Regions from separate parts of the Labrys neptuniae genome, predicted to be linked through region 1. Evidence: riboswitches for the same ligand, from Rfam matches in the RefSeq annotation. Region 1 holds a riboswitch; the other holds the start of a gene.
What was found. A riboswitch is a leader RNA that binds a small molecule or an ion and turns the genes downstream of it on or off. The one in region 1 is predicted to bind cobalamin.
Positions count from the first base shown of each region.

Region 2: another riboswitch for cobalamin. It lies ahead of bluB (5,6-dimethylbenzimidazole synthase); the one in region 1 lies ahead of ABXS05_RS20910 (DUF1636 family protein).

Region 1 is NZ_JBFNQD010000007.1:228,861-244,615, reverse strand. It holds gene ABXS05_RS20945 (lipid kinase) at 1-206, shown strand, start outside; gene ABXS05_RS20940 (phosphatase PAP2 family protein) at 207-869, opposite strand; gene cobO (cob(I)yrinic acid a,c-diamide adenosyltransferase) at 885-1,490, opposite strand; gene cobU (bifunctional adenosylcobinamide kinase/adenosylcobinamide-phosphate guanylyltransferase) at 1,503-2,009, opposite strand; gene ABXS05_RS20925 (xanthine dehydrogenase family protein molybdopterin-binding subunit) at 2,086-4,275, opposite strand; gene ABXS05_RS20920 ((2Fe-2S)-binding protein) at 4,280-4,735, opposite strand; gene ABXS05_RS20915 (putative sulfate exporter family transporter) at 4,927-5,292, opposite strand; cobalamin riboswitch at 5,388-5,604, shown strand; gene ABXS05_RS20910 (DUF1636 family protein) at 5,713-6,096, shown strand; gene cobW (cobalamin biosynthesis protein CobW) at 6,093-7,127, shown strand; gene cobN (cobaltochelatase subunit CobN) at 7,127-10,621, shown strand; gene cobG (precorrin-3B synthase) at 10,618-11,961, shown strand; gene ABXS05_RS20890 (precorrin-8X methylmutase) at 12,116-12,745, shown strand; gene ABXS05_RS20885 (precorrin-2 C(20)-methyltransferase) at 12,742-13,470, shown strand; gene cobJ (precorrin-3B C(17)-methyltransferase) at 13,467-14,216, shown strand; gene ABXS05_RS20875 (cobalt-precorrin-6A reductase) at 14,333-15,136, opposite strand; gene cbiE (precorrin-6y C5,15-methyltransferase (decarboxylating) subunit CbiE) at 15,320-15,755, shown strand, end outside.
Region 2 is NZ_JBFNQD010000003.1:690,031-705,785, forward strand. It holds gene glcF (glycolate oxidase subunit GlcF) at 1-176, shown strand, start outside; gene ABXS05_RS13905 (alpha/beta hydrolase) at 276-1,319, shown strand; gene ABXS05_RS13910 (ArsR/SmtB family transcription factor) at 1,462-1,806, opposite strand; gene ABXS05_RS13915 (MFS transporter) at 1,930-3,378, shown strand; gene ABXS05_RS13920 (malate synthase G) at 3,643-5,820, shown strand; gene ABXS05_RS13925 (tetratricopeptide repeat protein) at 5,882-6,535, opposite strand; gene ABXS05_RS13930 (DUF975 family protein) at 6,963-7,778, shown strand; gene ABXS05_RS13935 (hypothetical protein) at 7,913-9,172, shown strand; gene ABXS05_RS13940 (TerB family tellurite resistance protein) at 9,165-9,800, opposite strand; gene bluB (5,6-dimethylbenzimidazole synthase) at 9,848-10,585, opposite strand; cobalamin riboswitch at 10,629-10,809, opposite strand; gene ABXS05_RS13950 (cupin domain-containing protein) at 10,947-11,567, shown strand; gene ABXS05_RS13955 (ABC transporter substrate-binding protein) at 11,861-12,802, shown strand; gene ABXS05_RS13960 (ATP-binding cassette domain-containing protein) at 13,087-13,902, shown strand; gene ABXS05_RS13965 (ABC transporter permease) at 13,899-14,906, shown strand; gene ABXS05_RS13970 (phosphotriesterase family protein) at 14,924-15,755, shown strand, end outside.

The DNA of each region.
Region 1 (15,755 bases):
TGCTCAAGCTGCTGCCGAGCCTGCGCAAGGGAACCCATGGCCAGTGGGACGACGTGCGGGCTTTCGGCACCACCGAGCTGGTGATCCGCACCAACCGGCCGCGCCCTGTGAACACCGATGGCGAACTCACCACCTGGACGCCGGCGCATTTCAAACTCCGGCGCCACGCCATCGAAGTCTATGCCCCGCCGGCGAAATCCGGCTGATCAATGCCCCGACAGGCGCTGCGCCAGGAGTGAGCAGAACAGCGCCCATCCGGCGCCGATCACCCATCCGGCAATCACGTCGGTGGGCCAGTGCACGCCGAGATAGACGCGGCTGACGCCGACCACGAAGGTCAGCAGCGTGCACACCACCATGATGTAGATCGACAGGGCCCGCGTGGGAAAGCGGCGGGCCAGCATGATGCCGAGCGTGAAATAGACGGTCGCCGACATGAAGGAATGGCCGCTGGGAAAGCTCGACGTGTAGACCCTGGAGCCGTGCGCCACCAGGTCGGGCCTCGGCCGGTCGAAGCCATATTTCAGGAGCGAGCTCATCAGGATGCCGCTGCCGATGGCGAGGATGACGAAGACGGCGCTGCGCGGCGATCCTGATAAAGCGAGAAAACCTGCCACGGCCAGCGTTGTCAGGGTCAGCACGCCGACGCCGCCGAGACCAGTGAAGTCTCGCATCATCTCCTCGAGCCAGCCCGGCCCGAGCGGATCGGTGAGATCGGCGGGATCGCGCATCATCAGGAGGATGGCGCGATCGAAGGCTTCCGTGCCGCCTCGCATGACCAGGCCGGCCAGCACGGCGAAGATCAGAGCGGCGCCGGCGACGCACAGGATGGCGACCAGCGCCGAGCGCTCGGGATGTTGCTGGATCATGAGGATTGCTGGGCCTTAGAACTCGATGCCTTGCTGGGCCTTCACGTCGGCGGCGAAATGATGCTTCACCAGCGTCATCTCGGTCACCAGGTCGGCCGCCTCGATCATCTCGGGCTTGGCGTTGCGGCCGGTGACGACGACATGCAGGTCCGGTCGGCGCGCCTTCAAGGTCTCCACCACCTCGGCGAGGTCGAGATAGTCGTAGCGCAGGGCGATGTTGATCTCGTCGAGCACGAGGAGGCGGATGCCGGGATCCGCCAGCATCGCCTTGGCTGCGTCCCAGGCCCGGCCGGCGGCGGCGACGTCGCGCTCGCGGTCCTGGGTCTCCCAGGTGAAGCCCTCGCCCATGCTCTTCCAGGTCACCAGGTCGTCGAAGCGCTCCAGCGCCGTGCGCTCGCCGGTCGACCAGGCGCCCTTGATGAACTGCACCACGCCGATGCGCCAACCATGGCCGAGCGCGCGCATGATCAGCCCGAAGGCCGCGGTGGACTTGCCCTTGCCGGGACCGGTGTTGACGATCAGCAGGCCCTTTTCGGTGATGGTCTTGGAAGCGACCTCGGCGTCCTGCACGGCCTTGCGCTTTTCCATCTTCGCCTTGTGGCGTGCGGCATCGTCGGTCATTTCAGCATCCACTCACTTCACCACCAGAGGCAGGCCTGCCATCATGAAGATCACCCGGTCGGCGAGGGCGGCGATCCGTTGATTGAGCCGGCCCTGCTCGTCGCGAAAGGCCCGGCCGAGAGCGTTGTCCGGCACGATGGACAGGCCGACCTCGTTGCTAACCATCACCACCGGGCCGGAGACCGCCGCCAGGGCTTCCTGCAGCCGGAGAAAGGCGGATTTGAGGTCATGTCCGCCCAGCATGAGATTGCTGAGCCAGAGCGTCAGGCAGTCGACCAGCACCGGACCCCGTGTAGCGGCAAGCGCTTCCGGCAGGGCGAGCGGCGCATCGACCGTATGCCAATTGGCGTCGCGCCGGGCCTGGTGCTCGCCGATGCGCTCGCGCATCTCGTCGTCGAAGGCTTGCGCGGTGGCGATATAGGTCCAGGGCGCGGGATGGGTCGAAATCAGGCTCTCCGCATGCCGGCTCTTGCCGGAACGCGCACCGCCGAGCACGAGGGTGAGTCGAGAAGGAGACATGCCACCTTCCTGCCGGGTCTTGGGCAGGAAGGCAAGGGGAGCGATTTCACCCTTCCCTGGAGGGGAGGGTGAAGACTCACACCGGTCCCCATTTCAGGTCGGTGTTCTTGACCGGCAGGCTGCGGATGCGCTTGCCGGTGGCGGCGAAGATCGCATTGCACACCGCCGGTGCGATCGGCGGCGTACCGGGCTCGCCGATGCCGCCCCATTTCTTGCCGCCGCTGAGCACCAGATGGGTCTCGATCGGAGGCGTATCGGCGAGGCGGGCGACCTGGTAGTCGTCGAAATTGCCCTGCACCACCGCGCCCTTCTCGATGGTGATCTCCCCAAACAGGGCGGCCGACAGGCCATAGACGACCGCGCTCTCGATCTGCATCTCCACGGTGAGCGGATTGACGACATGGCCGCAATCGACGGCCGCCACCACGCGCTGGACCTTCACTTCACCCTGGGGACTGACGGCGAGTTCCACCACCTCGCCGACGATGGTGCCGAAGGATTCGTGGATGGCGATGCCGCGTCCCTGGCCCTTGGGCAGCGGCTTGCCCCAGTCGCTCTTCTCAGCCAGCGTATCGAGCACGGCGAGAAAGTCAGGCTTGCCTTCGAGCAGCTGGCGCCTGAAGCGGTAGGGATCCTGGCCGGCTGCCACCGCCATTTCGTCGATGAAGCTCTCCAGGGCGAAGGCATTCTGTGACGAGCCGACCGAACGCCAGAACATCACCGGCACATGGGTGTTCTTGAGGATGCAGTCGATCTGGGCCGCGCCGGAGCGGTAGGGCATGTTGGCGAGGCCCTCGACGGCGGAGGGCTCGACGCCGTTCTCCACCTTGCCCCAGCCGAGCGAGCGCTGGATGGAGCCGACGGCCGTGCGGACATGGATGGCCGCCGGCAGGCCGTCCTCGCCAAGGGCGGCCTGGAAGCGGATGGCCGCCTGGGGGCGATAGCGGTCGTGGCGCATGTCCTCCTCGCGCGTCCACACCAGCTTGACCGGCTTGCCCACCGCTTTCGACACGGTCACGGCCTGCACGAGCTCGTCGTTGACGGCGCGCCGGCCGAAGCCGCCGCCGAGGAAGCAATTGTGGATCTCGACCTGGGAGGGGGCCACGCCGGCTGCCTTGGCGGCAAGCTGGAGCGCCATGTCGGGGTTCTGCGTGCCCATCCAGACCTCGACCTTGCCGTCATGGACATGGGCGGTGCAGTTGAGCGGTTCCATCGGCGCGTGGGCGAGATGCGGGGCCTGGTAGAGAGCGTCGACCCGTTTGCCGCGGGCGAGGGCGGTGTCGACGTCGCCTTCCTTGTGCGCCGTGACGGCAGGGCCGTCGAGCGCGGCGACATAGTCGGCGTCGAAGCGCTTGCTGTCCGTTTCGGCAGCCGGACCCTCCTCCCAGATCACCGGCAAGGCGAGCGCCGCTTCCTTGGCGCGCCAGAACCGGTCGGCCACCACGGCGAGGCCGCCTTCGATCGGCACCACGGCCAGGATGCCGCGGCGGCCCTTGACGGCGCTTTCGTCATGGGATTTCACGCGGCCGCCGAAGACGGGACAGGTCACCACGGCGGCATAGACCATGTCGGGCAGGCGGATGTCGATGCCGAATTTTGCCGTTCCCGTCAGCTTGGGGGGCGTATCCAGGCGTGCCAGCGGCTTGCCGATCAGCGTGAACTGTTCCGGCGTCTTGATTGCCGGCTCCTTGGCGAGCGTGACCTTGGCGGCTTCGCCGGCAAGCTCGCCGAAGCGCAGGCTGCGATTGCTGGCCCGGTGTAGCACCTTGCCGGCATCGACGCTGCAGCTTTCGGCCGGCACCTGCCAGCGCGCGGCAGCTGCCTGCACCAGCCTCTCGCGGGCATTGGCGCCGGCCGCCTGCAGGAATTCGCGCGAGCGGCGCACGGCGCCGGAACCGCCGGTGCCCATGCGCTTGTAGACGGTGTTCTCGCGCAGGTTCCGGCTGGCCGAGGCGTATTCGGGCCTCACCCTGGCCCAATCGCAGCCGAGCTCCTCGGCGACGATCATCGGCAGGGCCGTGAAGATGCCTTCGCCCATTTCCGATTGCGCCACGCGGATGATCACGGTGTCGTCGGGTTCGATCAGGATCCAGGCGTTGATCTCGCTGTCAGTGGCCGTGCCGGTCCACGGCTCGTCGGCAATGGTCAGAGCGTGGGCGGCATCGGGGATGAACCCGCCGATCATCAGGCCGCCGGCGGCCGAGAGGCCGATGGCGAGAAAGCTGCGCCGGCTCAGCGCGGCGGAGGTGCGGTCGATCGCGTTCATGGCCTCACCCCTTCATCAGTTCGGCGGCGCGGTGGATGGCGGCGCGGATGCGCGGATAGGTGCCGCAGCGACAGATATTGGTGATGCCGTTGTCGATATCCGCGTCGGTGGGCGCTGGCGTGTCCTTCAGGAAGGCGACGGCGGCCATGATCTGGCCCGACTGGCAATAGCCGCATTGCGGCACGTCCTCGGCCAGCCAGGCCTGCTGCACCGGATGCTTGCCGTCCGCCGACAGGCCCTCGATCGTGGTGATGGTGGCGCCGTCGACGTCACCGATCTGGGTCTGGCAGGAACGGATGGCGGCGCCGTTCACATGGACGGTGCAGGCGCCGCATTGGGCGATGCCGCAGCCGAACTTGGTGCCGGTGAGGCCGAGTTCATCGCGCAGGACCCAGAGCAAAGGGGTCTCGGGCTCGATGTCGAGCTGGTGGGTGGTCGAATTGACGGTGATGGCAACCATGGGCAGGCCTTCCAGCGGCTGATGCCGGGCAGAAGAACCGGGCCCATCGGCGTCGGCCTTCTGGTGGGCGATTGCGGGAAGGCCAAATTGTGGCGGCAATCATGGCGCCGGGGTGACGGGTAACGCAGACGTGAGAGTTTGTGCAGTCTGGAAACGATCGAGAAACGTCGCCGCCCGTTCGGAAGGCCTGACTATTGCTTGAACCAGATCCGGCTGTAGCCGAGCGCGTCGCCGGCGATGGCGACAAGGACGCCGACCGAGACGAGGATAAGGCCGATCATGAAGGTGCGCACGATGCGGCGATAGACTGCTCCCTCCAGTGAAGTGGGCGAGAGCATGCCCGCCAGCGCCCAGACCTGGAAGACGATGCCGCCCCCGATGAGAAAGACGGCTGCCAGGTCTTCCGGGATCCAGGTTCCCGGCTGCGAGGCCCAGTTGTTGAGGAAGCCGAGCGAGAAGGCGAGCACGACGCCGATAGCCGTCACCGAACCGCCGCGGAAGATGACGTCGATCTTTTGCGGCTCGGGCGGCGGTGCCGGCGGCTTCTCTTCGGGCATGGCAATCTCGTTGGTGCGGCGACGTTGCTGCCCTTTATGCCGGATTTTGCGCCTCCTTTGGAAGCGGGAACATTGACAAGCCTGTCCGCGCACCCCTTATGTCAGCCACGATCGGTCTCTCGTTAAGAGAGAAGAGGGAATGCGGTGCGGATAAGAGGAGGCCGGTCGACGGCTGCCTTGGATGCCAAAGCCGCGGCTGCCCCCGCAACTGTAAGCGGCGAGCGTCCCGCCTTGAGGCCACTGGGTGACCGGGAAGGCGGCGGGAGGCGATGAGCTGCGAGCCAGGAGACCTGCCGGTCGCACTGCTGTCACCGGTCCGGGCGGGGCGCCTCGGAGGCCGGTTCCGTCTACCCGGACGATCGCCGGCCCTGCCGTCGGTCCCGCGCCCTCCATCCGCTTCGGCGGCGATGAACAGGGCCGATGCCAGAAACACCTCTTCCAGTCCGGCTGCTCGTCTGCGTGACCTGCAGGCGCGAGGGCGATGACCCCGAGGCGCCGCGCCAGGGCGCCCGGTTGCGCGATGCGCTCGCCGGCATGCTGCCGGATGACGTCGAGCTGCAACCTGTCGAGTGCCTGGGCAACTGCAAGCGCTCCTGCACGGTGGCGCTGTCGGCGCCCGGTACCTGGACCTATGTCTTCGGCGACCTCACCGCCGAGAGCGGCCCCGACATTCTCACCGGCATCGGGCTGCTGGCCCATTCCAGCGACGGCCTGATGCCCTGGCGCGGCCGTCCCGAAGTCTTCAAGCGCAGCATGATCGCGCGCATCCCACCCCTATCAACTCTCAAGGACGCCGCCGAATGAACGCGCATACCAAGGTTCCCTGCACCATCGTCACCGGCTTTCTCGGGGCCGGCAAGACGACGCTGATCCGCAACCTGCTCGCCACCGCCAATGGCCGCAGGCTGGCGCTGATCGTCAATGAATTCGGCGATGTCGGCGTCGATGGCGACATCCTGAAGTCCTGCGGCATCGAGAGCTGCCCGGAAGACGCCATAGTCGAACTCGCCAATGGCTGCATCTGCTGCACGGTGGCCGACGATTTCGTGCCGGCTTTGGAGACGCTGCTGGCGCGTCCGAACGCACCCGAGCACATCGTGATCGAGACCTCCGGCCTCGCTCTGCCCAAGCCGCTGGTCAAGGCCTTCAACTGGCCGGCGATCCGCTCGCGCGTCACCGTCGACGGCGTCATCGCCGTGGTCGACGGTGCCGCGGTTGCAGCCGGCCGCTTCGCCGATGATCCGGAGGAATTGAAGCGCCAGGCCGAGGGCGATGCCTCCCTCGACCACGACAATCCGCTCGAGGAGGTCTATGAGGACCAGCTCCTCTGTGCCGACCTCGTCGTGCTCAACAAGGCTGATCTCCTCTCAGCCGGCGAGGCCGACAGCGTGGAGAAGGACATCGAGAAGACCGTGCCGCGCGCCGTCAAGGTGGTGCGCACCTCCGAGGGCCGCATTGATGCCGCCGTGCTGCTCGGGCTCGGGGCAGCGGCCGAGAACGATCTGGAGGCGCGTCCCTCCCACCACGATCACGAAGCCGAGCACGACCACGACGATTTCGACACCTTCATCGTCGACCTGCCGGCCATCCTCGATGCCGATGCCCTGGTGGGCAAGCTGAAGGCGGCGGCCGAGGAACATGATATCCTGCGCATCAAGGGTTTCGTTGCCGTCGACGGCAAGCCGATGCGCATGCTGGTCCAAGGCGTCGGCGCCCGCTTCTCTCAGCATTTCGACCGCGCCTGGGCGCCGGAGGAAACCCGTTCGAGCCGCCTCGTCATCATCGGCGAGAAGGGCATCGACCAGGCCGGCATCCGCAAGACGCTGGAGGGATGATGCATCTGCTGCCGGCCGATACGCGTTCGCTCGATGCCAGCGAGGCCGCCATCGATCTGGGTCAGGCACCCGGCGCTATCGTGTTTGCCTCGCTGACCGACAGCGACCTCGCCCTGGCAGCCGCTTCCGGCCTCGACGATTTGCGCCTGGCGCCGCTGCAGAAGCTGCGCCATCCGATGTCCGTCGACCTCTACATCGATCAGACGGCCCGCCATGCCAAGGCGATCGTGGTGCGCCTGCTCGGCGGCCTCGACTATTGGCGCTATGGCGTGGAGGAACTGGCGGCGGCGGCGCGAACCCATGGCATCGCGCTCGCCCTCATTCCCGGTGACGACAGGCCCGACGGGCGCCTGTCTCAGCTCTCCACCGTGCCGCAGGAAGCCTTGGACCGGCTCGCGCAGTACTGGCGCGAAGGTGGCCCCCGGAATGCCCAGGCCTCGCTGCTCTATGCCGCCAGGCTGGGCGGTCTCGATTTCGGCGAGCCGGAAGCGCCGGTGGCCGTGCCGAAATACGGGGTGTTCCTCGGAGCGCGGACATCTTGTCCGCCTTTGACGGGGTGCATTGGTGAGAAAGATGCGGACAGGATGTCCGCGCTCCAAGTCGTCATCCTCTTCTACCGCTCCATCCTGCTCTCCGCTGACACTGCCCCCATCGAAGCCCTGGTGCGGGCGCTTGATGCCGAAGGCTTGGCCGCTACCGCCCTCTATGTCGGTTCGCTCAAGGATGGCGAAACGGCGGAATGGGTGCGCCGGCAGCTTAGGGAACTCAAGCCGGCGGTGATCCTCAACGCCACCGCCTTTTCGGCCCTGGACGACGATGGCGCCTCGCCGCTCGACGTAGCCGGTTGTCCGGTCCTACAGGTGATCACCTCTTCCTCGGCGCAGGAGGCCTGGGAGGCCTCGACCCGCGGGATGTCGGCCAGCGACCTTGCCATGCATGTCGCACTGCCAGAGCTCGACGGCCGCCTTTCGGCCGGCGTGATCTCCTTCAAGGCCGAACGCGAGGAGGGCGCCTTCACCCGCCTCGCCCATGCCCCCCATGACGAGCGCATCGCCGCAGTGGCCGCCAAGGCCGCTGCCTGGGCTCGGCTCGGCGCCAAGGCGCGGACGGAGCGCAGGCTTGGTCTGATCCTCTCCAACTATCCGGGCGCGGATGGCCGTCTCGCCCACGCCGTCGGCCTCGATGCGCCCGCCTCGGCCCTGGCGATCCTGGAGCGGCTCCGCGACGAGGGCTATGCGGTGGGGGACCTGCCGGAAAGCGGTGCCGATCTGCTGGAGTTGTTGGGCCGGTCATACCCTCCCCTGGAGGGGGAGGGTCGACGCATAGCGTCGGGGTGGGGTGACTGCCTCGACCGTTGTGATTCCCACCCCACCCCGAACCTGCGGTCCGACCCTCCCCCTCCAGGGGAGGGTAAGGCGCTTTCCCTCCCGCTCTCAGCCTATTCCGCCTGGCTCGACACCCTACCTGCCGCCCTCCGCGACAGGCTCGCGGCCCAATGGGGCGATCCCTCGGCCGACCCCCTTTGCCTCGACGGCGCCTTCCGCTTTGCCGGCCATCTCTGCGGCCATGTCGCGGTGGCGGTGCAGCCGGACCGCGGCTCGGCCCTTGACCGCAAGGGCGACCACCACTCGCCCGATCTGCCGCCGCGCCATGCCTATCTCGCCTTCTATCTGTGGCTGCGCCAGGCTTTCGGCATCGATGCGATGATCCATCTCGGCACCCATGGCACGCTCGAATGGCTGCCCGGTAAGGCGGCCGCGCTCTCCGCCCAGTGTTTTCCGGAGCTGGCCGCCGGAGCCGTGCCGGTGCTCTATCCCTTCATCGTCAACAATCCCGGCGAGGCGGCGCAGGCCAAGCGCCGGCTCGGGGCTGTCACCATCGGCCATCTCACCCCACCCCTGCGAGAGGCGGGCCTTTCCGGCGGCGCCATTGAGGTCGAGCGCCTGATCGACGAATATGCCAGCGCCGACGGCCTCGATCAGCGCCGCATGACCTATCTCAGGCGTGAGATCATCGAGCGGGCCATGGAGACCGGCCTCACCGCCGAATGTGGCATCGCACCCGGCCTCGATGAGGACGAGACGCTGGCGCGCCTCGATGCCTTCCTGTGCGACGTCAAGGAATTGCAGATCCGCGATGGCCTGCATGTGTTCGGACGTCGGCCGGAGGAGAGCGACCACCTCCTCGATGTCCTCGCCGCCACCAGCGGCGCGGAGGAGCGCCCGGCTTTGGCCGCGCGTCTCGACAGTTGCGGCGACAGCGAAATGGCCAGCCTTCTTGCCGGCCTCGACGGACGCTTCGTGCGGCCCGGCCCCGCCGGGGCGCCGACGCGCGGGCGTGCCGACGTGCTGCCGACCGGGCGCAACCTCACCACGCTCGATCCAAGGGCGGTTCCGACCCGTGCCGCCTACGCGATTGGATCGCGTGCGGCAGATGCCTTGATCCAGCGTTATCTGCAGGATCACGGCGACTATCCCCGGAACATCGTGTTCGACCTGTGGGGCTCGGCGACCATGCGCACCGGCGGCGACGATCTTGCCCAGGCCCTGGCCCTGCTGGGCGTCAAGCCGGTATGGGACAACGGCTCCAATCGCGTCTCTGGCTTCGAGATCCTGCCGCAGGCCCGGCTCGACCGGCCGCGCGTCGACGTGACGCTGCGCATATCCGGCTTGTTCCGTGACGTATTCGCCCAGCAGATCACACTGTTCGACGAAGTCGTCAGGGCCGTCGCCGCCCTCGACGAAAGCGCCGAATGGAACCCGCTGGCCGCCGCGGCGAAGGCAAGCGGCGAACGGCCGCTGCGCATTTTCGGCGCTGCGCCCTCGGCCTATGGCGCGGGGATCACCGATCGCATCGCACGCGGAGCCTGGGATAACAGGGCCGATCTCGGCCGCGACTATCTCGCCGCCAGCAGCCATGCCTATGGCGCCGGTATCGAAGGTGACGCCGTGCCTTCCGTCTTTGCCGAGCGGGTCGCTGCCGCCGATGCCCATGTGCATGGCCAGGACCATCGCGAGATCGACATCCTTGATGACGTCACCTTCGCCGCCCATCAGGGTGGCTTTGCGGCGGCGCTGGAGGCGCTGGGGGCCAAGGCCGCCCTTTATCACGCCGACCTTTCCAATCCTGACAAGCCCCGCCTGCGCAGCCTCGGCGAGGAGGTCGGCCGCCTCGTGCATGGCCGCGCCGCCAGCCGGCGCTGGATCGACGGCATGATGGCGCATGGCTATGCCGGCGCCGCCGAAATGGCCAATGCCATGGATTCGCTGTTCGCCTTCTCGGCGACGGCCGGCATCGTCACCAATGCCGCTTTCGACCGCATGCACGAAGCCTATGTCGAGGACGAGGAGGTCGCGGCCTTCCTCGCTTCAGCCAATCCCGCCGCGGGCCGGGCGATCCGGGCGCGGCTGGCCGAGGCGATCCGCCGGGGGCTGTGGCAGCCGCGCCGTAATTCGGCCAGCCGCCTGCTGGACGAGGCTGGGAGAGCGGCGTGAGCGAACCGTCCAATCAGGTCAAGGGCTGGTGTCCCGGGGCGCTCAGGCCGATGCGCTCGGGGGACGGATTGATCGTGCGCGTGCGCCTGACGGGCGGGGAACTTGCTCCGGAGCGTGCTGCCGCCCTGGCCGAGGCGGCCCGGCGCTTCGGCAATAGCCTGATCGATTTGACCTCCCGTGCCAATCTGCAGATGCGCGGGGTCCGCGACGAGACCCTCCAACCCCTGCTCGACCGGCTCGCGGAACTCGGCCTGCTCGATGCCAGTGCCGCCGCCGAACAGGTCCGCAACGTGATTGCGAGCCCGCTCGCCGGGCTCGATCCGAGCGCGCCCGTCGATGTGCAGCCTTTGATCCGGGCGCTGGAGCTGCGCTTGATAGGAAACGATCGTTTCCATTCCCTGCCGGCCAAGTTCGGTTTCCTGCTCGACGGTGGCGGCGTGCTGTCGCTTGACGGTGTCGAGGCCGACATCGCGTTGAGGGCCGAGGATGACGCGCATTTCCGGCTGGAAGCCGGTGGTGAAGCATTGGGACGGGTGAGGGTAGAGGAAGCTCTGGAAGCCGCACTCAGCGTCGCCGAACGCTTCCTCGCTCTGCGCCAACCCGACGAACGCCGCATGCGCGATGTGGTGGGGCGGATCCCATTACCCTCCCCTGGAGGTATCGGCACTTCCAAGAGGAAGTGCCTGGGGTCGACGCGTAGCGTCGGGGTGGGGTGGGAGGCGGAGGGCGTAGAGGTTCCCACCCCACCCCGGCCTTCGGCCGACCCTCCCCCTCCAGGAGAGGGTAAAGACCAGAGTCGCCTTGCCGGCCCCCACGCCGCCGGCTTCTTCACCGCGGCTGCTCCCTTCGGACGGCTCGATGCCCACCAGCTCGAGGGCCTCGCCGGCGTCGCCGCCCGGCATGGCGCGACGTTGCGCTTGACGCCCTGGCGCTCCATCCTGCTGGCGCCGCTTGCCGTCGACGTCACTCCGGAAGTGTCGTCCCTCGGCCTCGTCGTCGATCCCGGCGACCCGCGGCTTGCCATTGCCGCTTGCCCCGGCAGCCCTTCTTGTCTATCCGGCGAAGCGCCGGCGCAGGCCGATGCCGGCAGGCTGGCGCCGGTGCTGGCCGGTTTCGTCGAAAGGGGGGCGAGCGTACATGTCTCGGGCTGCGCCAAGGGTTGCGCGCGGCGCACGCCGGCTTCCATCACGCTGGTGGGGCAGGGAGGGCGCTATGGTATCGCCTTCGACGCCGACAGCAAGGCGCCGAGCGAGACGGAACCGATGTCCTTGGGCGAATTGACGGCGTTTTTGGCCAAGCGCCTGGCTGAGAAGAGTTTCAAGAGCAGTGAGCAGCGATGAACAGGGCGTTGTCATTCCGCACGTGCTGCATCATGAAATGATGCGGCGCAGATGCGGAACCGCCGTGAAAGTATGCCTTGTTCTGCCAGCGATCCCGGATCTGCATCGCATCACTGCGTGCTGCGCCGCGTCCGGGACGACCAAGTGAGTGACCATGTCTGAACGCGACTATATCCGTGACGGTGCCGAGATCTATCGCCGCTCCTTCGCGATGATCCGTGCCGAAAGTGACCTGTCGCGCTTTTCGGCCCTCGAGGCCCCCGTCGTCGTCCGCATCATCCATGCCTGCGGCATGGTCGAGGTCGCTGCCGATGTCGAGATGTCCGGCGATCTGGTAGCGAGCGCGCGCGCTGCGCTCAGGGCCGGCGCACCTTTGCTGTGCGATTCGAAGATGGTGGCCAATGGGGTGACCCGCGCCCGCCTGCCGGCCGACAATGACGTGATCTGCACGCTCGACGATCCGCGCACGCCCGAGCTTTCCCGGCAGATCGGCAATACCCGCACCGCTGCCGCCATGGAGCTCTGGCGCGACCGCCTTGGCGGCGCCGTGGTTGCCATTGGCAATGCGCCGACCGCGCTCTTTCATCTGATGGACATGATCGACCGGGGAGCGCCCAGGCCCGCCGCCATTCTCGGCATTCCCGTCGGTTTCGTCGGCGCTGCCGAATCCAAGGACGACCTCAAGGCCTGGGGCAAGGTGCCCTGGCTGATCGTGCGCGGCCGCAAGGGCGGCAGTGCCATGACTGCGGCGGCCATCAACGCCCTGGCGAGCGAAATCGAATGAGTGCCGGTCGTCTCTATGGCGTTGGCGTCGGCCCGGGCGATCCCGAGCTGATGACCCTGAAGGCGGCCCGGCTGATCCGCGCGGCACCGGTCGTCGCCTATTTCTGCAAGCAGGGACAGCGCGGCCATGGTCGCACCATCATCGAGGGCTTCCTGGCCGATGATGTCATCGAGGAGAAGCTGGCCTATCCGATGACGACCGAAGTGCCGGCTGGCGATCCGGTCTACCATTCGGCGCTCGGTGGCTTCTATGACGAATCGGCTCGCCGGCTCGCCGCTCATCTCGATGCCGGCCGCGATGTCGTGGTGGTGTCGGAAGGCGATCCCTTCTTCTACGGCTCCTTCATGCCGATCTTCCATCGCCTGGCCTCCTCCTACGAGACCGAGGTGGTTGCCGGCGTCTCGGGCATGGCGGGCTGCTGGACGCGGGCCCGCACGCCGATCACCTATGGTGACGACATCCTTACCGTGCTGCCGGCAACGCTGGACGCGGCGGCGCTCAAGCGTCATCTCGAACTGGCAGACGCGGCGGTGATCATGAAACTCGGCCGGCATTTTCCGAAAGTCCGCGCCGTGCTGGAGGAATTGGACCTTGCCGCCCGCACTGTTTATGTCGAGCGCGGCACTATGGCCGGCGAAAAGATCATGAAGCTGCCGCCGGCCGATTTCACCGGCGCGCCTTATTTCGCCATGCTGCTGGTGCCCGGCCAGGGGCGGCTGCTGTGACCGGCCGCGTCATGATCATCGGCCTCGGGCCGGGGCCGGCGAAATGGATCACGCCGGAGGCCAGCGCGCTGCTGGCCGAGGCGACCGATATCATCGGCTACGGCCCCTATGTCGACCGGGTGCCGCCGAGCCCGGCAAAACGCCATGCCAGCGACAACCGCGTCGAGGTCGATCGCGCCCGTCACGCGCTCGAGCTCGCGATGGCCGGCGCGCGCGTCGCCGTGGTCTCGGGCGGGGATCCCGGTGTCTTTGCCATGGCCGCGGCGGTCTTCGAGGCGGTCGAGGCGGGGGATCCCGCCTGGCGTGACCTCGATATCGTGGTCGTTCCCGGGGTCACCGCCGTGCTCGCCGCTGCCGCGCGGCTCGGCGCGCCGCTCGGGCATGATTTCTGCGTGGTCTCGCTGTCCGACAATCTCAAGCCCTGGTCCGTGATCGAGAAGCGGCTGGTTGCGGCGGTGGAGGGCGATTTCGTGCTCGCCTTCTACAACCCGGCCTCGAAGGCCCGGCCCGACCAGATCGGCAGGGCCTTCGAAGTGCTGCGTCGCCAGGCGGGCGAGCGTATCGTCGTGCTCGCCAAGGCCGTGGGCCGGCCGGACGAGGAGATCATCCTGACCAGCCTGTCCGCGGTGAAGCCTGAAGAGGTCGACATGCGCACGCTCGTGCTGATCGGCTCCTCGCAGACGAGGTTGATCGAGCGCGGGGAGGCCGAGCCCTGGATCTATTCGCCCCGGAGATGGGACGCGTGACCTCCTGGGACCGCAGGCTTCCAGCCTGCTCTGCCTCTCCGGCGTGTTCGACGTTTCCAAGAATGCAAGCTGGAAGCCTGCTATCCCAGGGGCAAGCAGTTCCGGGGGGCGGGTCTTCAGACCCGGCTTTGTCTTTCCGGCGGGCGCGACGTCTCCGGGCTGGTCTGAAGACCAGCCCCCCGGTGCTCGATCCAGGCCAAAGCCTCCTGCGCCGTTGCCACCGTCTCCACTTCGGCCGTCCCAGGCCGGCGCAGCAGGATGACCGGCAGGCCGAGGCGGCGCGCGGCGGCGATCTTGCCATAGGTGGCGCTGCCGCCGGAATTCTTGGTGACCAGGATGTCGACGGCCTCTTCCTGCATCAGGCTGTAATCATCGGCCTCCGCGAAGGGACCGCGGGCAAGGATCAGCCTGGCGCGCGGCGGCAGCTCTTCGGGCGGATCGACCGAACGGACCAGATAGAAATGCTGGGGTGCGGCGAGGAAGGCCGGCAGTTCGAGCCGGCCGGTGGTCAGGAAGACGCGACGTGGCGCGGTGCCGAGCGCCTCAACCGCGGCCTCGGCGTCAGGTACTTCGCGCCAGCGATCACCGTCCACCGCCAGCCAGGCCGGACGCCGCAGGGCCAGCAGCGGCACGCCCATGCGCCGGGCGGCCTCGACCGCATTGGCCGACATCCGCTCGGCGAAGGGATGCGTGGCATCGATGAGCGCGGTGACCGCATTTTCCTCGAGGAAGGCGCAAAGTCCTTCGACGCCGCCGAAGCCGCCGATCCGATGGGCGATCGGGGGCGGGGCGGGATTGATCGTCCGCCCGGCAAGGGACACCATGGCCGGAATGTCGGAGCGCGCGGCCAGGAGCCTCGCCAGGGCCGAAGCCTCGCTGGTGCCGCCGAGCAGCAGGACATGGGGACGGGAACGGGTCACTCAAGCGTCATTCAAGTTGGTTCGATCTTTGTCATTGCCGGGCTTGACCGGCAATCCAGCCTATTGCCCGATTGCGTGTGGCTTCTGGATAGCCGGGTCAAGCCCGGCTATGACAAACCGGATCGTTTCTTCTTAAGTGAATTGCGTTGGAACTGAAATGCGCTGTCGTCTCTTGAGGGTCGGATGAGCCCTGTCAACCATTCGGATCGCTGGCTGTCCATCGTCGGCATCGGCGAGGACGGCATGGCCGGCCTGTCGCCGCTGGCCGCCGCCGTGGTCGCCGGGGCCGAACTGCTGGTCGGTGGCGCCAGGCACCTGGCCATGGTGCCGGACAGAGCCGCCGAAAGGCCGGCGGAAAGGCTGGCCTGGCCGAGCCCGCTGACCGACGCCATCGGCCCGATCAGGGCGGCGCGTGGGCGGCGCGTCGTCGTGCTGGCCTCCGGAGATCCGTTCCTGTGGGGTGTGGGTGCCACGCTGGCGCGCTTCATCCCGCCCGAGGAGATCGCCTGCCATCCCGCGCCTTCGTCCTTTTCCCTGGCGGCGGCGCGGCTCGGCTGGGCGCAGCAGGATTGCGCCCTGATCTCGCTGCATGGCCGGCCCTTCGAGACACTGGTGCCGC
Region 2 (15,755 bases), on a different contig from region 1:
CCGAGCGCCTGCGGGAGCGCAAGCTCGGCAACATCGCCGCCACCAGGCCGCAGATCATTGCCGCCGGCAACATCGGCTGCATGACCCAACTGGCCCAGGGGACCACGACGCCGATCGTGCATACCGTGGAACTCCTGGATTGGGCGACAGGAGGGCCAAAACCGAGAGGATTGTGACCCCTGGGATCGCAGGCGTCTCGCCTGCTCTTCCTTTCCGACACGCTCAGAGCTTCCAAGAGCAGGCGCGACGCCTGCGGTCCCAGGAGATCAACGGAGATGCCGATTCTGAAACCCGGTGGCCTCCTCTTGGCCCTATTCCTCACGTTGCCGAACCCGGCCCTTGCCCAGGACGAGCGGGCGCCCAACGAAAAGCCGGTGAAAGTCATCGCCGACGGGCGTATCGCCGTGCCCGGTGGCGGCGAACTGCCGCTCTACGTTTCGGCCGACTGGTCCAAGCCGTTGCCGCAGGTCGATCGCGCCGTCCTGGTGCTGCATGGCCGGCTGCGGGACGCCGACGTCTATTTCCGCTCGGCTCTCAAGGCTCAGGCCGCTGCGGGCGCCGCCGGGCAAACCACCTTGATGGTCGCGCCGCAATTCCTCGCCAAGGTGGACGTCGAGGCCTTCGGCCTGCCGCCTGAAGTGCTGCGCTGGACCCTGACGAGCTGGCAGGGGGGCGAGGACGCCCTCGCCCCCAAGCCTGTGAGTTCCTTTGCCGCCCTCGACGCCATACTCGCCCGCCTTGCCGATCGCCGCCTGTTCCCGCATTTGCGGGAGGTGGTGGTCGCCGGCCATTCCGGCGGTGGGCAGGTCGTGCAGCGCTACGCGATTGCCGGCAAGGGCGAAAGCACGCTCGCCGCCGCTGGCATCGGCGTACGCTATGTCGTCGCCAACCCCTCCTCCTATGCCTATTTCTCTCCCAAGCGGCCAGCGCCTGATGTTGCCGCCGCCTGCCCAGGCTTCGACGACTGGAAATACGGCATGCAGGCCCGCCCGTCCTATCTCGCCTCGCCCTCGCCGGATGCGCTGGAGAAGACCTATACCGCCCGGCGCGTCATCTACCTGCTTGGCACCGCCGACACCGATCCCAACCACCCCGCACTCGACAAGACCTGCATGGCCGAAGCCCAAGGCCCCTATCGCCTGGCTCGTGGCGAGGCCTATGTCTCGGCGATGCGCCAGCGCGACGGCGGCACGCCCCGCCACAGCCTGTGGCTGGTCGAGGGCGTGGGCCATAACGGCGACAAGATGCTGACTTCGTCCTGCGGGCTCGCTGCCCTGTTCGACCAGCCGGGCTGCCCCACGGCGAAGGCCTCGCCCTGACGACAGGCATGTTTCGGCTACCGCCGAAGCATCTTGGCCTCCATGCTGCTAAATCAGGGTATCTCAAGCGCATCGCGCTCTCGGAGCTGCCCCATGGATGGATCCAGCCTCAAATCTCCGCCCAGCTCTCGAAGGCGGATTCTCAACCCGATGCAGCCTCCGCCTCGGCAACGACCCAGGCGAGCAAGCCCGGGAACTTCGCCTCGATATCCGCCCGGCGCAGATAGGTCTTGCGGCAATTGCCATAGTCGATCATGCCGATCAGGCCCGCCTCACGCAGCATGCGGAAATGATAGGTGCGCGTGGCCTTGGTCACGGGCAGGCCGAAGGACGAGCAGCCGATCTCCGTGCCGTCGGGGGCGAGCACGAGGGTCGCCACCACGCGCCGCCGATGCGGATCGGCAAGCGCTGCCAAGATGGAGCCGAGAGTGATCTCCTCCCGGCTGGGGTGATCGTCCTGGTCGGATATTGCCGCCTCCCTTGCCATCCGCCCCCTGTCGAGAGGGGATCCTGCATTGGTCGATTGCTAATCGAACCGCTTCTAGGTATGAATAATATCATACTTAAATGACATCGCCGACGCGATAATTACCCAAGAAGAGATTTCATCATGACCAGTCTGCAGCCGGCCGTACCGGAACCATGCAGCACGGGAAGCGAGAAGACTTGGACCTCCACGGCGGAACCGGCTGGTTCCGGCCTGCGAAGGCCGGTCCGTCCGGCGGCCCGCCTGGCCGCTCTCAGCCTCGGCGTCGCGCTGGTACAGCTCGACGTCAGCATCGTCAATGTCGGGCTCGACCAGATGCGTGGCCTGATGGCGGACGGCGTCGCCGGGCTGCAATGGGTGGTCAATGGCTATACGCTCGCCTTCGCCGGCCTGCTCCTCACCGGCGGTGCGCTCGGGGACCGGTTCGGAGCCAAGCGTCTCTACCTTCTCGGCCTGGCGCTGTTCACCCTCGCCTCGCTTGCCTGCGGCCTTGCGCCGAGCGGCACCGCCCTGATTGCCGCGCGCGTGCTGCAAGGCATCGGCGCCGCTCTGCTGATGCCGCCGTCGCTGGCCCTGGTGGTCCATGCCTATCGCGACCCGTCCGAGCGCGCCAAGGCCATCGGCGTCTGGGGCTCCGTCGGTGGCCTGGCCATGGTGGCAGGCCCCGTGCTCGGCGGCCTGCTGATCGCCCTGTTCGGCTGGCGCAGCATCTTCCTGATCAATCTGCCCGTCGGCCTGCTCGCACTGTGGATGGCACTGCGCTTCACCGAGGAGACGACCGAGCGCCATGCGCGCGCCATCGACCTGCCGGGCCAGATTCTCGGCATCCTTACGGTGGTGGCGCTGACGGCCGCGATCATCGAGGGCGAGCCCCTGGGCTGGAGCCATCCCGCCATTCTCGGCGCCATCGCCGTCTTCCTCCTGGCAGGCACGCTATTCCTGGCCGTGGAATCCCGAACGGCCGAGCCCATGATGCCACTCAGCCTGTTCCGCAACCCGATCTTCACGGCTGCAGCCCTGATCGGCACCCTGCTCAATGTCAGCTTCTACGGCGCCATTTTCCTGCTCAGCCTGTATTTCCAGGATGGGCTCGGCATGTCTCCCCTGAGTGCGGGCCTTGCCTTCCTGCCGATGACCGGCCTCATCGCGATCACCAACATCATGTCCGGACGCGTGGCCGTGCGTTGGGGCAACCGGCTACCCATCGTGCTCGGCCTCGCCATCGACACCTTCGGCTTCGTCGCCCTGGCGCTGCAGCTGCGGGGAGATGCCGGCTACGCCCATATCTGGTGGCCGCTGCTGCTCATCGGCTTCGGCATGGCGCTCGCCGTGCCTGCCATGATCGGCGCCCTGCTCGCCACCGTAGAGAAAACCCGGGCCGGTATCGCCTCCGGCGTTCTCAACGCCCTCCGCCAGACCGGAGGCGCGGTCGGCGTTGCGGTGTTCGGCGTGATCGGTGCCGGCGGCAGTTCCCTTTCCGGCATGAGCACGGCCATGTGGGTCGCCGCGTTCGGTCTCCTCATCGCCCTGCTGCTCGGCGCGCTGTGCATCAAACGCATGCCGACATCGTAAGGCAGCCTCCAGGCATGTGCGACGGCGAGCGTCCCGCCGCACCGGCAAACCGTGAGAAAAGGGTGGGCAGCCTGGATGAAGCCCACCTCGAATCCGTTGCCAAGAGGCCGTTTGGCCGCAACGCCTATTGTTCTGGGTCTGTGAAAGTGTGACCGTCTCAGCATTGCCATCAGATGGAAATTCGATACCCAACCGGGGATGTTTGGCGTATCCACAACCAGACTCGCCATGATCATGACAATTGCTGACTGATAAGGGATCACCATGAACGACAAGGCTGAAGCCGGACACTCGGCCACACGCGTGGCACGCGGCGGCCTGCTCGTCGCGCCCGAGCTTGTGTCCTTTCTGGAGCAGGAGGCACTGCCCGGCACGGGGGTAGAGGCACAGGCTTTCTGGGATGGCTTCTCTGCGCTGGTCCGTGAATTCGGACCGCGCAACAAGGCGCTCTTGCAGCGGCGCGACGAACTGCAGGCCCAGATCGATGCCTGGCACCTCGCCCGCCATGGCCAGCCTCATGACCGCAATGCCTACAAGGCTTTCCTCACCGAGATCGGCTATCTCTTGCCCGAGGGCGACAATTTCACCATCGCGACCGAGAATGTGGATCCGGAGATCGCCACGGTCGCAGGTCCCCAGCTCGTGGTGCCGATCACCAATGCACGCTTCGCGCTGAACGCCGCCAATGCGCGCTGGGGCAGCCTCTATGACAGCCTCTACGGCACCGACGCGGGCGGCGGCCCGCCGCCCGCCGGCAGCTACAACCGCGGCCGCGGCGCGCGCGTCGTGGCAAGGGCGCGGGTTTTCCTCGACGAGGCCTTCCCGCTCGAGGGTACGAGCCATGCGGATGCCCGGCGCTATCATATCCGCAACGGCGCACTTCTGGTCGACGACATGCCGTTGCTCGAACCGGAGAAATTCATCGGCTATCGCGGCCATCCGCGCGCGCCCGACGCCGTGCTCCTTCGCAACAACGGTTTGCACGTCCAGCTGATCTTCAACCGGGCCCACTCGATCGGCAGCCGCGACCAGGCGGGCCTCGCCGACATCCGGCTGGAAAGTGCCATCTCGGCGATCATGGATTGCGAGGATTCGGTTGCCTGCGTCGATGCCGAGGACAAGGTGGTCGCCTATCGCAACTGGCTTGGACTGATGCAGGGTGGCCTGACGGAGACCTTCCGCAAGGATGGTGTCGAAATGACGCGCAAGCTCAACCCGGACTTGACCTTCACCGCACCGAATGGCGGCGAAGTCTCGATCAAGGGCCGGGCGCTGATGCTGGTGCGCAATGTCGGCCACCTCATGACCAATCCGGCCATCCTCGACCAGGATGGCGGAGAGATCTTCGAAGGCCTGATGGATGCGATGGTGACCACGCTGATCGCCATGCATGACCTGAAGAAGTCCGAGGGCCTGCGCAATTCGGTCACCGGCTCGGTCTATGTGGTCAAGCCCAAGATGCACGGGCCTGCCGAGGTCGCCTTCGCCGACGAGGTCTTCACCCATGTCGAAACGGTGCTGGGCCTGCCCAAGCATACCGTCAAGCTGGGGGTGATGGACGAAGAACGGCGCACCAGCGTCAACCTCAAGGAGTGCATCCGGGCGGCGAAGCATCGCATCGTCTTCATCAATACCGGCTTCCTCGATCGTACCGGGGACGAGATCCATACCTCGATGGAGGCCGGCCCGTTCAGCCGCAAGGACTTCATCAAGCGCAAGGACTGGATCGGCGCCTACGAGAACCAGAACGTCGACATCGGCCTGCAATGCGGCTTTTCGGGCAAGGCTCAGATCGGCAAGGGCATGTGGGCGATGCCGGACAAGATGGCGGCCATGCTGGAAGCCAAGATCGAGCATCCCAAGGCGGGCGCCAATTGCGCCTGGGTCCCCAGCCCGACGGCTGCCACGCTCCACGCCCTGCATTACCACAAGGTCGACGTCTTCGCGGTGCAGGCCGCGCTGGCGAAAGGCGGCAGGCGGGCCTATGTCGAGACGATCCTCGAAATCCCGGTCGCAAGCTACCAGAAGTGGACGCCCGAGCAGATCCGCCGCGAGGTCGAGAACAATGCGCAGGGCATCCTCGGCTATGTGGTGCGCTGGATCGACCAGGGCATCGGGTGTTCGAAGGTGCCTGACATCAACGACGTCGGACTGATGGAGGACCGCGCGACCTGCCGCATCTCGGCGCAGCATGTCGCCAACTGGCTCCACCACGGCATCGTTGATGAAGATGAGGTCAGGCAGATCATGCGGCGTATGGCGGAGGTCGTGGATCGCCAGAACGCCGGCGATCCCCACTACCGTGCGATGGCTCCTGGTTTCGACGGGGTGGCCTTCCGGGCGGCGTGCGATCTGGTCTTCGAGGGCCGCTCGCAGCCATCGGGCTATACCGAACCGCTGCTCCACGCGCACCGGCGCGAATTCAAGGCGGCGCAGGCCTAGTTCCGTCGAGCTGTAAAATGAGAACTCACCCTCCCCTGAAAGGGAGGGTGAGGAACGACGATTACCCCAGTTCGGCCAGGGTGTGCCTGGCCTCGGCATGCCCGGGATCGAGCTCGACCAGCTTCTCGAAAATCTTACGAGCTTCCTCGGTTTTGCCGAGAGCGCGGGCCGAACGGCCGAGGCCGAGAATGGCCTCCAGCGAGGAGGGCCTCAAGGCTACGGCCTGCTGGTAATGGGCGGCAGCCGGCTCGGCCCGTTCGTTGTGCAGGAGGAGGTCGCCCAGGCCAATATGGGCTTCGACATGGTTGGGCTCGAGCTTCAGGCAGGCCAGATAGGCCTGCAGCGCCTCGTCACCGCGCTCGAGCGATGCCAGCAAATTACCATAATTGTAATGGGTATCGGCCGCCTTGGGGTCGAGCTTCAGGGAGGAGCGGAAGCAATATTCCGCACGCGACTCATTGCCGAGGCCACGATTGGCGAGCCCCAGCCGCATCTGAGCGTCGGCGCTGCCGGGATTGACCTCGACTGCCCGGCGAAGCACCTTCTCGGCCTCGTCATTGGCGCCCCGCTGCAGCAGGAGCGTACCGAGCAGGTTCAGGGCGTTGAAGTCCCCGGCGCGACCGGCCAAGATCTCGCGATAAGCGGCCTCGGCGGCATCGAGCCGGCCTGCGCGATGATGCTCGACGGCTTTCTTCAACTTTGCTTCGGCGGCCATGCTGCGTTGTCCGGATGGGGCGGGAGGAATTGCCGGACCTTGTGGCGGATCGGGCTACAAAGGTCAATCCAGGCCCGCATCAAGGCGTTTTGCGATCTGGTGGATTCCCTGAGAAACGCAAAGGCACAGCCAAACAAGGCGTTGGAGCAGACAGGCGCAAACGTTGGAGCGCGTCTTGCCATGACGACACAGATCGGTTTTCCCCGCAGTATCAGGTGTGACGCACGGGACTCCGTTTCTGAATCGAGGCCGCTAGGATAGCGTGCGTCATTGCACTCTACTTGCCGAAACGGACAGCCATTTCTGTTGAAGCCTTGACCTTTCAATCGTGCCGGCCGGATCGAAGATCCGATTGTGTTGATCATGAGCAAGGGGAGCTCTCATGTCAATCGCCTCGCCATCATCCGAACATCCAGGAAGCAGTCCCTTGGGCATCGGGCAGATCATCTCCGATGCCTTTGGCGTCAGCCTGCGAAACTACGGCTGGTCTCTCCTGCTGCAGCTGGCAGTCTTCGCCATATTCTTCGGCTTGCTTGGCTCGTTCTTCTGGTCCGCCTTGTATGGTGACCAGCTCGCCGTCGAGTCGGCTATCGCAAGAAGCATCGGAATATTCTACCTCCTGCTCCTCGCGGCCTGTTTCCTGTCGCTCGCTTTTTATTGTGCATTGATCCGTCTGATCCATGATCGCCACGTGGATCCGGCCAAGCCCGTGATGGCGGCCTGCATCGCCGGTGCCAGGCGATTCTTGCCAGCCCTTGGCCTGCTGCTGATCTATTTGCTGGCCTATATCGCGCTCTACCTGGTTGCCGCTTTGCTCGGACTGGTCTTCTTCGGCATTGGCGCCCCGCCCGGCTTCGTCATCGTCGCCATGCTGATCGCCGGTATTTTCGCCCTCTATCTGGTCTTTCCCTATCTGCTTTCCTTCGTCATCTGCATCAACGAGGATATCGGACCGATCCGCGCGCTTGGCCGCAGCCGCTATCTCAGCGCGGGATATCGCTGGCCTCTGTTCGGCATGATGCTGCTGACCTGGGTGATCTGGTTCGCCTACCTCCTGATCGTGAATGTTCTGGCGCGGATATTCGGGCCCAGCGGCGGCATTGCCGCCTTGATCATGATGCTGCTCGTCCTGCCGCTGATGTATGCCTGGCTGATCGGGGTCTATTCCATTGCCGCCTATCGCCTGCGGGTGCTCAAGGATGGCGTCGATTTGACCGGCAGCGTGGCTGATGTGTTCGACTGAGGCCCGTACTGAAAAAGCTCTATCCCCGGCGCCGCAAAGCCGTTGCGGCGTTCGCGGCCTCTGCCCTATCCAACGATCTTTCAGGCAGGCTCCATCCGATTCCCGGTGAATGCCGCGCCTGCACGGGAATGACGATGCGCTATCTGCTGACATGGGCCATGGCCGCCGCGATGACGGTGGCGGTCTCTTTCGTGCCGGCCAAGGCCGACAATACGGCCTCGGCCCTGTTCCAGAGCTATCTCGGCAAGGGCCGCATCAGCGAGGCGGACGAACAGATGCTGGCCCTCGCCACCAAGGCCAGCGGCAATGCCGACGCCAGGCTCGGCCTCGGCATGGTACGCACCGCCCGCGCGCTCGAACATCTGTCGCAGGCCCTCTACAAATATGGCTTCGCCACCGAAATGCCGGCGATGCGCTTGATCGGCCTGTCGGGCACCGTCTTCAGCACCAATCCCGATCCGCAGCCGATCACCTATCGGGACTTTCGCGGCATCCTCGCCACGTTCCTGGCCGATCTGGAAAAGGCCGACCAGACCCTGGCCGAGGTCGGCGACAGCCCTGCCAAGCTGACGGTCGATCTCTCCGTCACCCGTTTCGACTGGAACGGCGACGGCACCATCGACGAACGCGACCATATCGGCGCAGCGATCTCGGACCTCGACGATGCCGGCAAGCCCAAACCCTTCATCGTCGCCTTCGACACGGCCGACGCCAAATGGCTGCGCGGCTATTGCAACTTCCTGATGGCCCTGACCAAGACCCTCTTGTCACACGACATGTCGCGCAGCTGGGACGCCGGCTTCGGCAGCCTGTTTCCGCGCGCCGTCAGCGGCCTTGCCAAGGCCAATGGCGTCGATGGTGACGACGGACTGGGCATGACCCTGTTCGGCACCAGCAAGCGCGATACCGATGCCATCGCCGACCTGATCAGCCTGGTACACACCATAGACTGGCCGGTGGCCGACAAGGCGATGTGGCTGGAAGTGCGCGGCCATTTCAAGACGGTGATCCGGCTCAATCGTGAGACCTGGGGACTGATCGCCAAGGAAACCGACGACGACCACGAATGGCTTCCCGGCCCACGGCAGAAGAGCGGCGTGCTCCCCTCCCTCGAAGTGACGCAGGAGCGCATCGACTCGTGGCTCGCGCTGCTCGGGCAGGTCGACGAGGTGCTGGACGGCAAGCTTTTGATGCCGCATTGGCGCTTTGCCAAGGGCATCAATCTCGCCAGGGTGTTCGAGCAGCCCGGCAACTTCGACCTGGTGCTGTGGATCACCGGCCCGGGGGCCCTGCCCTACCTCGACAATGGCAAGGTGATGGACGCCGAGGCCTGGGGACAGGCCACGCGCATCTTCGGCGGCGACGTCGCGAGCTACGCCTTCTATTTCAATTGAGCGAGCGCCCGGCTGCGGCATCCGGCGTGAGCAGGTGCCGCTTCAGGCGAACGATCGCCTCGCGCTGCAAATCGCTGGCCTCACCATAGGCATTGGCGACCTCGGTCAGCATGTCGATGAGCTGCTGGCGCTCGGGCAAAGACAGGCGGGCGCGGAAAAGCGGCACCAATTCCTCGGCAACCGGCGTTAACACCCGGCCGCGATCCGTCAATTGCAAGGCCTGCTCATAGATACGCTCGCGGTCGCCGATCCCGAGCGGGTCGCTCATCAGGGCGAGGATGGTGTCCCGTTCGGCCCGGGTCAGCAACCCATTGGTGCGGACGAGCTGGATCATCAGGACGACGGCAGCGAGCCTGGGATCATCGATGGCCTTGAGCGAGACACGCTCCAGCGCCTGAGGCCGGACCGTGTCGGCACCCCGGTCGAGCGGGAGGGGAACCACCTTCGGCACGGCCTCGAGCCGGCGTGCTGCCGCCGGCTTGCGGGCCTTGCCGCGCAACAGCCAGAACAGGCCGACGACGGCGGCCACGAACGCTCCGATCAGGATCGCCCTCGGCCCCTCCAGCAAGACCAGGCTGGTGATCAGCAGAGCAATGATCCAGATCGCATTCTTACGCAGGAAATCCATCGGCCGTCTCATCCGATCGGGACAGTGCGCATCCTGCGCCAGCCATCCTATGAACCTGCATCTCCCATAGCGGCCCGCATGGCGGCGAGCAAGGGATGGCCGGGCTGCCGGCCGTCCCAGCCGTCGAAGCTCAGCACAGCCTCCGGCGGCAGGCGCTGGCGCCAGCCCTTCACCTCCAGTTCGGGCCGGGCATAGGCTTCGTGCACATAGCCCAGGCACAGATAGGCAACCGGAACCACCCGCTCGGGAATGCCCAGCGCCTCACGCAGGCGCGCCGGATCGACGATACTGACCCAGCCGACCCCGACCCCCTCGGCCCGTGCAGCCAGCCAGATATTCTGCACCGCGCAGACGGTGGAATAGCGGTCCATCGCCATGTCATGGGTGCGGCCAAGCACCACCGGGCCGGCGCGGTCGGGATCGCAGGTGATGCACAGATTGACCGGGGCATCGACGATGCCTTCCAGCTTCAGCGCGCGATATTGCGCCTGCTTCTCGGGCGGGAACATTGCCACGGCCTCGGCATTGGCTTCCTCGAAGAGAGCCTGCACCTTGCGCCGGGTTTCGGGGCAGCGCAGCACGAGAAAACTCCAGGGCTGCATGAAGCCGACCGAGGGCGCGTGATGCCCGGCCGTGAGGATGCGGGCGAGGACATCATCAGGCACAGGCTGCGGGCTGAACTGGCTGCGAACGTCCCGCCGGGTGAAGATAGCGCGATAGACGGCTTCACGTTCGGCCGGCGAAAACGGCCCCGAGGGCGCGAGCGCCTCGTTGGATGGGTCCATCGTCATTCCCCTTGCGATGGCAATCGCCGCGCCGTCCGCGCACGCCGATCTATCGCCTCCGGCCGGTCTTCTGACTCGGGATCCACCCATCCGGACGCCTTCCCCGCAGAGCGAGTGGCCTGAAACCTGCCCGGATAGTCCCCCTTACAGCGTTGGGCACGTCGCGGCTTCAAACCGCGTTCCCGATTCTCCCGCAAGCGGGCACCGAAGGTCTTGCGGGTGTAGCATGGGAGGTGCCGGCTGCCCAGCCGTTTGGGGCGCTGATGCCGAGCTGCCGGCGGCGAAGTGGACAGGGTGCAGGCTTGTGGCCTAGAATCGTCGGCTAGGCTTTCGGGCAATGACGCATCCTGGCAATCGCGAAATGAACAAAATCGATCTCAAACGGCGCGCCGGCGATCAGCCCGATCCCCTGGAACAGGCCAATCCCGTGCGGCTCGGCACCCGCCTTCGCCTAGCCCGGCAGACGAGGGGCTTGACGCTGAAGGCCCTGGCCACGGCCGCGGAGTGCTCGGAAAGCCTGCTGTCCAAGATCGAGAACGGCAAGGCCTCCCCCTCCCTGCCCATGCTGCATCGCCTGGTCGAGGTGCTCGGTACCAATATCGGCTGGATGTTCGAGGAATCAGACAGCGAGGAGGGCATCGTCTTTCGCGCCGGCACGCGCCCGCTGATCTCGCTGGACCCGCTCCGGCGCGGCGAAGGCATTTCGCTGGAACGGGTGATCCCCTATTCGCCCGGCCATCTTCTCCAGTGCAACATCCACCATATCGAGGCCGGCGGCGAGAGCGCCGGACCGATCCAGCACCAGGGGGAGGAAGTCGGCTATGTGCTGGCCGGAACCGTGGAGCTGATGGTCGGCGAGCGCACCTTCAAGCTCTCCGTCGGCGATACCTTCGTGTTCAAGTCCGAACTGCCGCACTGGTATCGCAACACCGGAACCGAGCGCGCCAGCATCTTCTGGGTCAACACGCCCGCCACCTTCTGAGGAAACCTCGAGGAGCCAATAAAACACCTCTGCCATTCCCGGCGCCGCCGAAGGCGGCGGGAAGAGAATCCAGGGGCAAAAATGGAGCCCCTGGCCCTGGATCCCCTTCCCGGGGCCTTTGGTCCCGCCGGGGATGACATAAGCACTTCTTCTCCAGGCTCTGTGCCGTCGGCTTTTCAAGAATCCCTCAAACCGTCATTCAAGTAACTTGACATGAATTCAAGTCTCTTGAATGATGCGGATGTCAGAACTGAGAATGAGCCCGGCACGGGCCATCCATGAAGGGAATTGAAATGCGGCTTTCAAAATATCTCGCCGGCTGCGCGGCGGCGGCAGCCCTGGCGCTGTCCCTCGGATCGGTGTCCGCTTCGGCCGACACTTTCGCCCTGGTCACCATCAACCAGCAGGCCCTGTTCTTCAACCAGATCAACGAAGGCGCTGAAGCCGCCGCCAAGGCGGCCGGCGCCAAGCTCGTCATCTTCAACGCCAACAATGTTCCAAGCGCCCAGAACGACGCGATCGAGAACTACATCACCCAGAAGGTCGACGGCATCATCCTGATCGCCATCGACGTCAATGGCGTGAAGCCCGCCATCACCGCCGCCAAGAAGGCCGGCATCCCCGTCATCGCCATCGATGCCCAGATTCCCGACGGCGACAATGTCTCCTTCGTCGGCGTCGACAATCTCAAGGCGGGCGAGGACATCGGCAAGTTCTATGCCGACTACGTCAAGGCCAAGCTGAATGGCACCGCCAAGATCGGCGTGGTCGGCGCCCTCAATTCCTATATCCAGAACCAGCGGCTGGACGGCTTCAAGAAGGCGGTGACGGCCAGCGGCCTCAAGGTCACCTTCCTCGACACCGTCGACGGCCAGAACGTGCAGGACGTGGCGCTGAGTGCCGCCGAGAACCTGATGACGGCCAACCCCGACATGACCACGCTCTACGCCACCGGCGAGCCCGCCCTGCTCGGCACCGTCTCCGCCGTGACCAGCCAGGGGCGCACCGACGGCGTCAAGGTCTTCGGCTGGGACCTGACCAAGCAGGCCATCGAAGGCATCGACCAGGGCTGGGTGACCGGCGTGATCCAACAGGACCCGGCCGGCGAAGGCAAGGCTGCGGTGGAAGCCCTGACCAAGCTCAAGAAGGGCGAGAAGATCGAGCCGATCATCAACGTTCCCGTGACGATCGTCACCAAGGAGAACGTCGACAAGTTCCGGGGCATGTTCAAGTAACGGGCCGACGGCGATTTCCTGATTAAGGTCGCGCTGCCCCTCACCTTACCTCTCCCCGTAAGAACGGGGCGAGGGGACTTCGATCGCGCATTTCATACCGAAAAGATCTCATCTCGCCCAACCGTTGGGCGAGATGACAGGGCTCAAGAATCGATCACAACGCTTGCGCCCCCTCGCCCCGTTCTTACGGGGAGAGGTAAGGTGAGGGGCAGCGCGAGCTTTCGAGATTTGTGAAGTCTCATTCCCGAAGCCTCGGGACAGACTTTTCATTGCCAGGCGGAACCATGATGGACAGTGGCGAACCCTACCGCGTCAAGATGACCGGTATCTCCAAGCGATACAACACGATCCAGACCCTGGACGACGTATCGCTGATGCTCAGGCCCGGCGAGGTGCTGGGACTGGTCGGCGACAACGGTGCCGGCAAGTCGACCCTGAGCAAGGTGCTCTCGGGCGCCGTGATCCCCGACTCCGGCACGATCGAGATCGACGGCAAGGTACAATCCTTCGCCTCCCCCGCCGATGCCCGCGCCGCGCGGGTGGAGATGGTCTATCAGGACCTTTCGCTGTGCGACAGCGTCGACGTTGCCGGCAATCTCTTCCTCGGCCGCGAGCCTCGGCACCGTATCCTCGGCGTGCCCTTCCTCGATCAGCGCCGCATGCATGGGCAGGCCCGCGACATGCTCGACAAGCTCGGCATCGTCATCGCCGATACCAGGCTGAAGGTCGAGAACCTCTCCGGCGGCCAGCGCCAGTCGATCGCCATCGGTCGCGCGGCTTCCTTCAACCCCTCCGTGCTGATCATGGACGAGCCTACGGCCGCCTTGGCCGTCGCCGAAGTCGAGGCGGTGCTCGAGCTGATCCGCACCGTCAGCGCCCGCGGCGTCAGCGTGATCCTGATCACCCACCGCCTGCAGGACCTCTTCCTCGTCTGCGACCGCATCCAGGTGATGTATGAGGGCCGCAACGTCGCCGAGCGCCGGATCGAGGACACCAATATCGAGGAGGTGGTCAACCTCATCGTCGGCCGCAAATTCAACGCCCGCTCCGCCGGAGCCCCCAAGGACAACGCCTCCAAGGACAACGGAGCTCGCGCATGACGGCCTCATCCACCACGCCCGCCCATCGCCCGCGCGTCCACAAGGCCCGCTGGCGCGACAAGGCGATGGCGAACGGCAGCATCATCTCGATCGCGCTGTTCTTCATTTTCGTCTGCCTGGTCTTCTCGATCTGGACCGAGGCCTTCCTCACCGCCCCCAACCTCCTCAACATCGTGCGCCAGTCGGCACCGCTGCTGATCGTGGCGGCCGCGATGACCTTCGTGATCACCACGGGCGGCATCGACCTTTCGGTCGGCTCGGTTCTGGCGCTCGCCGCGACCCTGTCGGCGGCCTCCCTGCAGGCCGGCATTCCCTGGCCCCTCGTCATCGTGCTGATGCTGGCGATGGGCGGCGTGATCGGCGCCATACAGGGCTTCTTCATCGCCTATGAGCGCATCCCCGCCTTCATCGTCACGCTGGCCGGCCTGTCGGTGATCCGCGGCCTCGCACTCCTGATCACCGCAGGCTATTCGATCCCGGTCGAGGCGCAGAGTCCCTTCACCGCGATCGGCCGGGCCTGGTTCCTCGGCATGCCCGTGCCGGCCCTGATCGCCCTGGTGGTGCTGGTCATCGCCTTCCTCGTCTTCAACCGGACGCCCTTCGGCCGCTATGTCACCGGCGTCGGCGCCAATGCCGAGGCCGTCAGGCGCGCCGGCATCAACACCCGCTTCGTGGTGCTGTGTGTCTACATCCTCTCCAGCATGGCGGCATCCGCCGCCGGCGTCATCCTGGCGGCGCGCCTCGGCTCCGGCTCCTCCAATGCCGGCCAGGGTTTCGAGCTCGACGTCATCGCCGCCGTGGTGCTGGGCGGCACCAGCCTGTTCGGCGGGCGCGGCACCGTTGTCGGCACGGTGCTGGGGGCGCTGACGGTGGCGGTGATCGCCAACGGCCTGGTGCTGGCGCATATGTCGCCCTTCCTGACACCCATCGTCACCGGTTCGATCATCCTGATCGCCATCTGGCTCAATTTCCGCCTGTTCAAGGGCGCCATGAGAAGCCATTGAGCATGGAGCCACTGAGCATGGATCACCTGTTCCAGCCCCGTCCCGCCGAACGCAAGCCGATCGGCATCCGATCCGGCACCGCCATGACCGTGCTCGGCCCCGTGCCGGTGGACGATCTCGGCATCACCCTGATGCACGAGCACATCCTGCTCGACGGCGCCCGCACCTGGAAATGCCCGTGCCACCCGGACGAGCAGGCGATCGCCGAGCAGGCGGTGAATATCGAGATCATCGGCGAATTGCGGATGAACCCCTATATGAACCGCGACAATGTCTCGCTCGACGACAGCGACCTCGCTCTGTCCGAGCTCAAGCGCTTCCAGGCGCTCGGCGGCCATACGGTGATCGAGGCCACCAATATCGGCATCGGCCGGGCGCCCGAGAAGCTGGCACGCATCTCCCGCGCCTCCGGCATGAAGATCATCATGGGCACCGGCTTCTATCTGGAGCCGACCCATCCAGACTGGCTGAAGGCAATGAGTGTCGAGGAGGTGACGCAGTTCATCGTCAACGATGTCGGCGGCGGACAAGAACAGCCTGAGATCATGGCGGGGATCATCGGCGAAGTCGGCGTCAGCAAGGACTTCACCGCCGAGGAGGAAAAGTCGCTGCGCGCCTCGGCGCGCGCGGCCGGGATTACCGGCCTGCCGCTCTCCATCCATCTGCCCGGCTGGGAGCGCCTCGGCCACCGCGTGCTCGACATCGTCGAGGCCGAGGGCGCCGATCTCAGGCACACCGTGCTCTGCCACATGAATCCGAGCCATGCGGACCTCGACTATCAGCGAGCCCTGGCCGAGCGCGGCGCCTTCCTCGAATACGACATGATCGGCATGGACTATTACTTTGCCG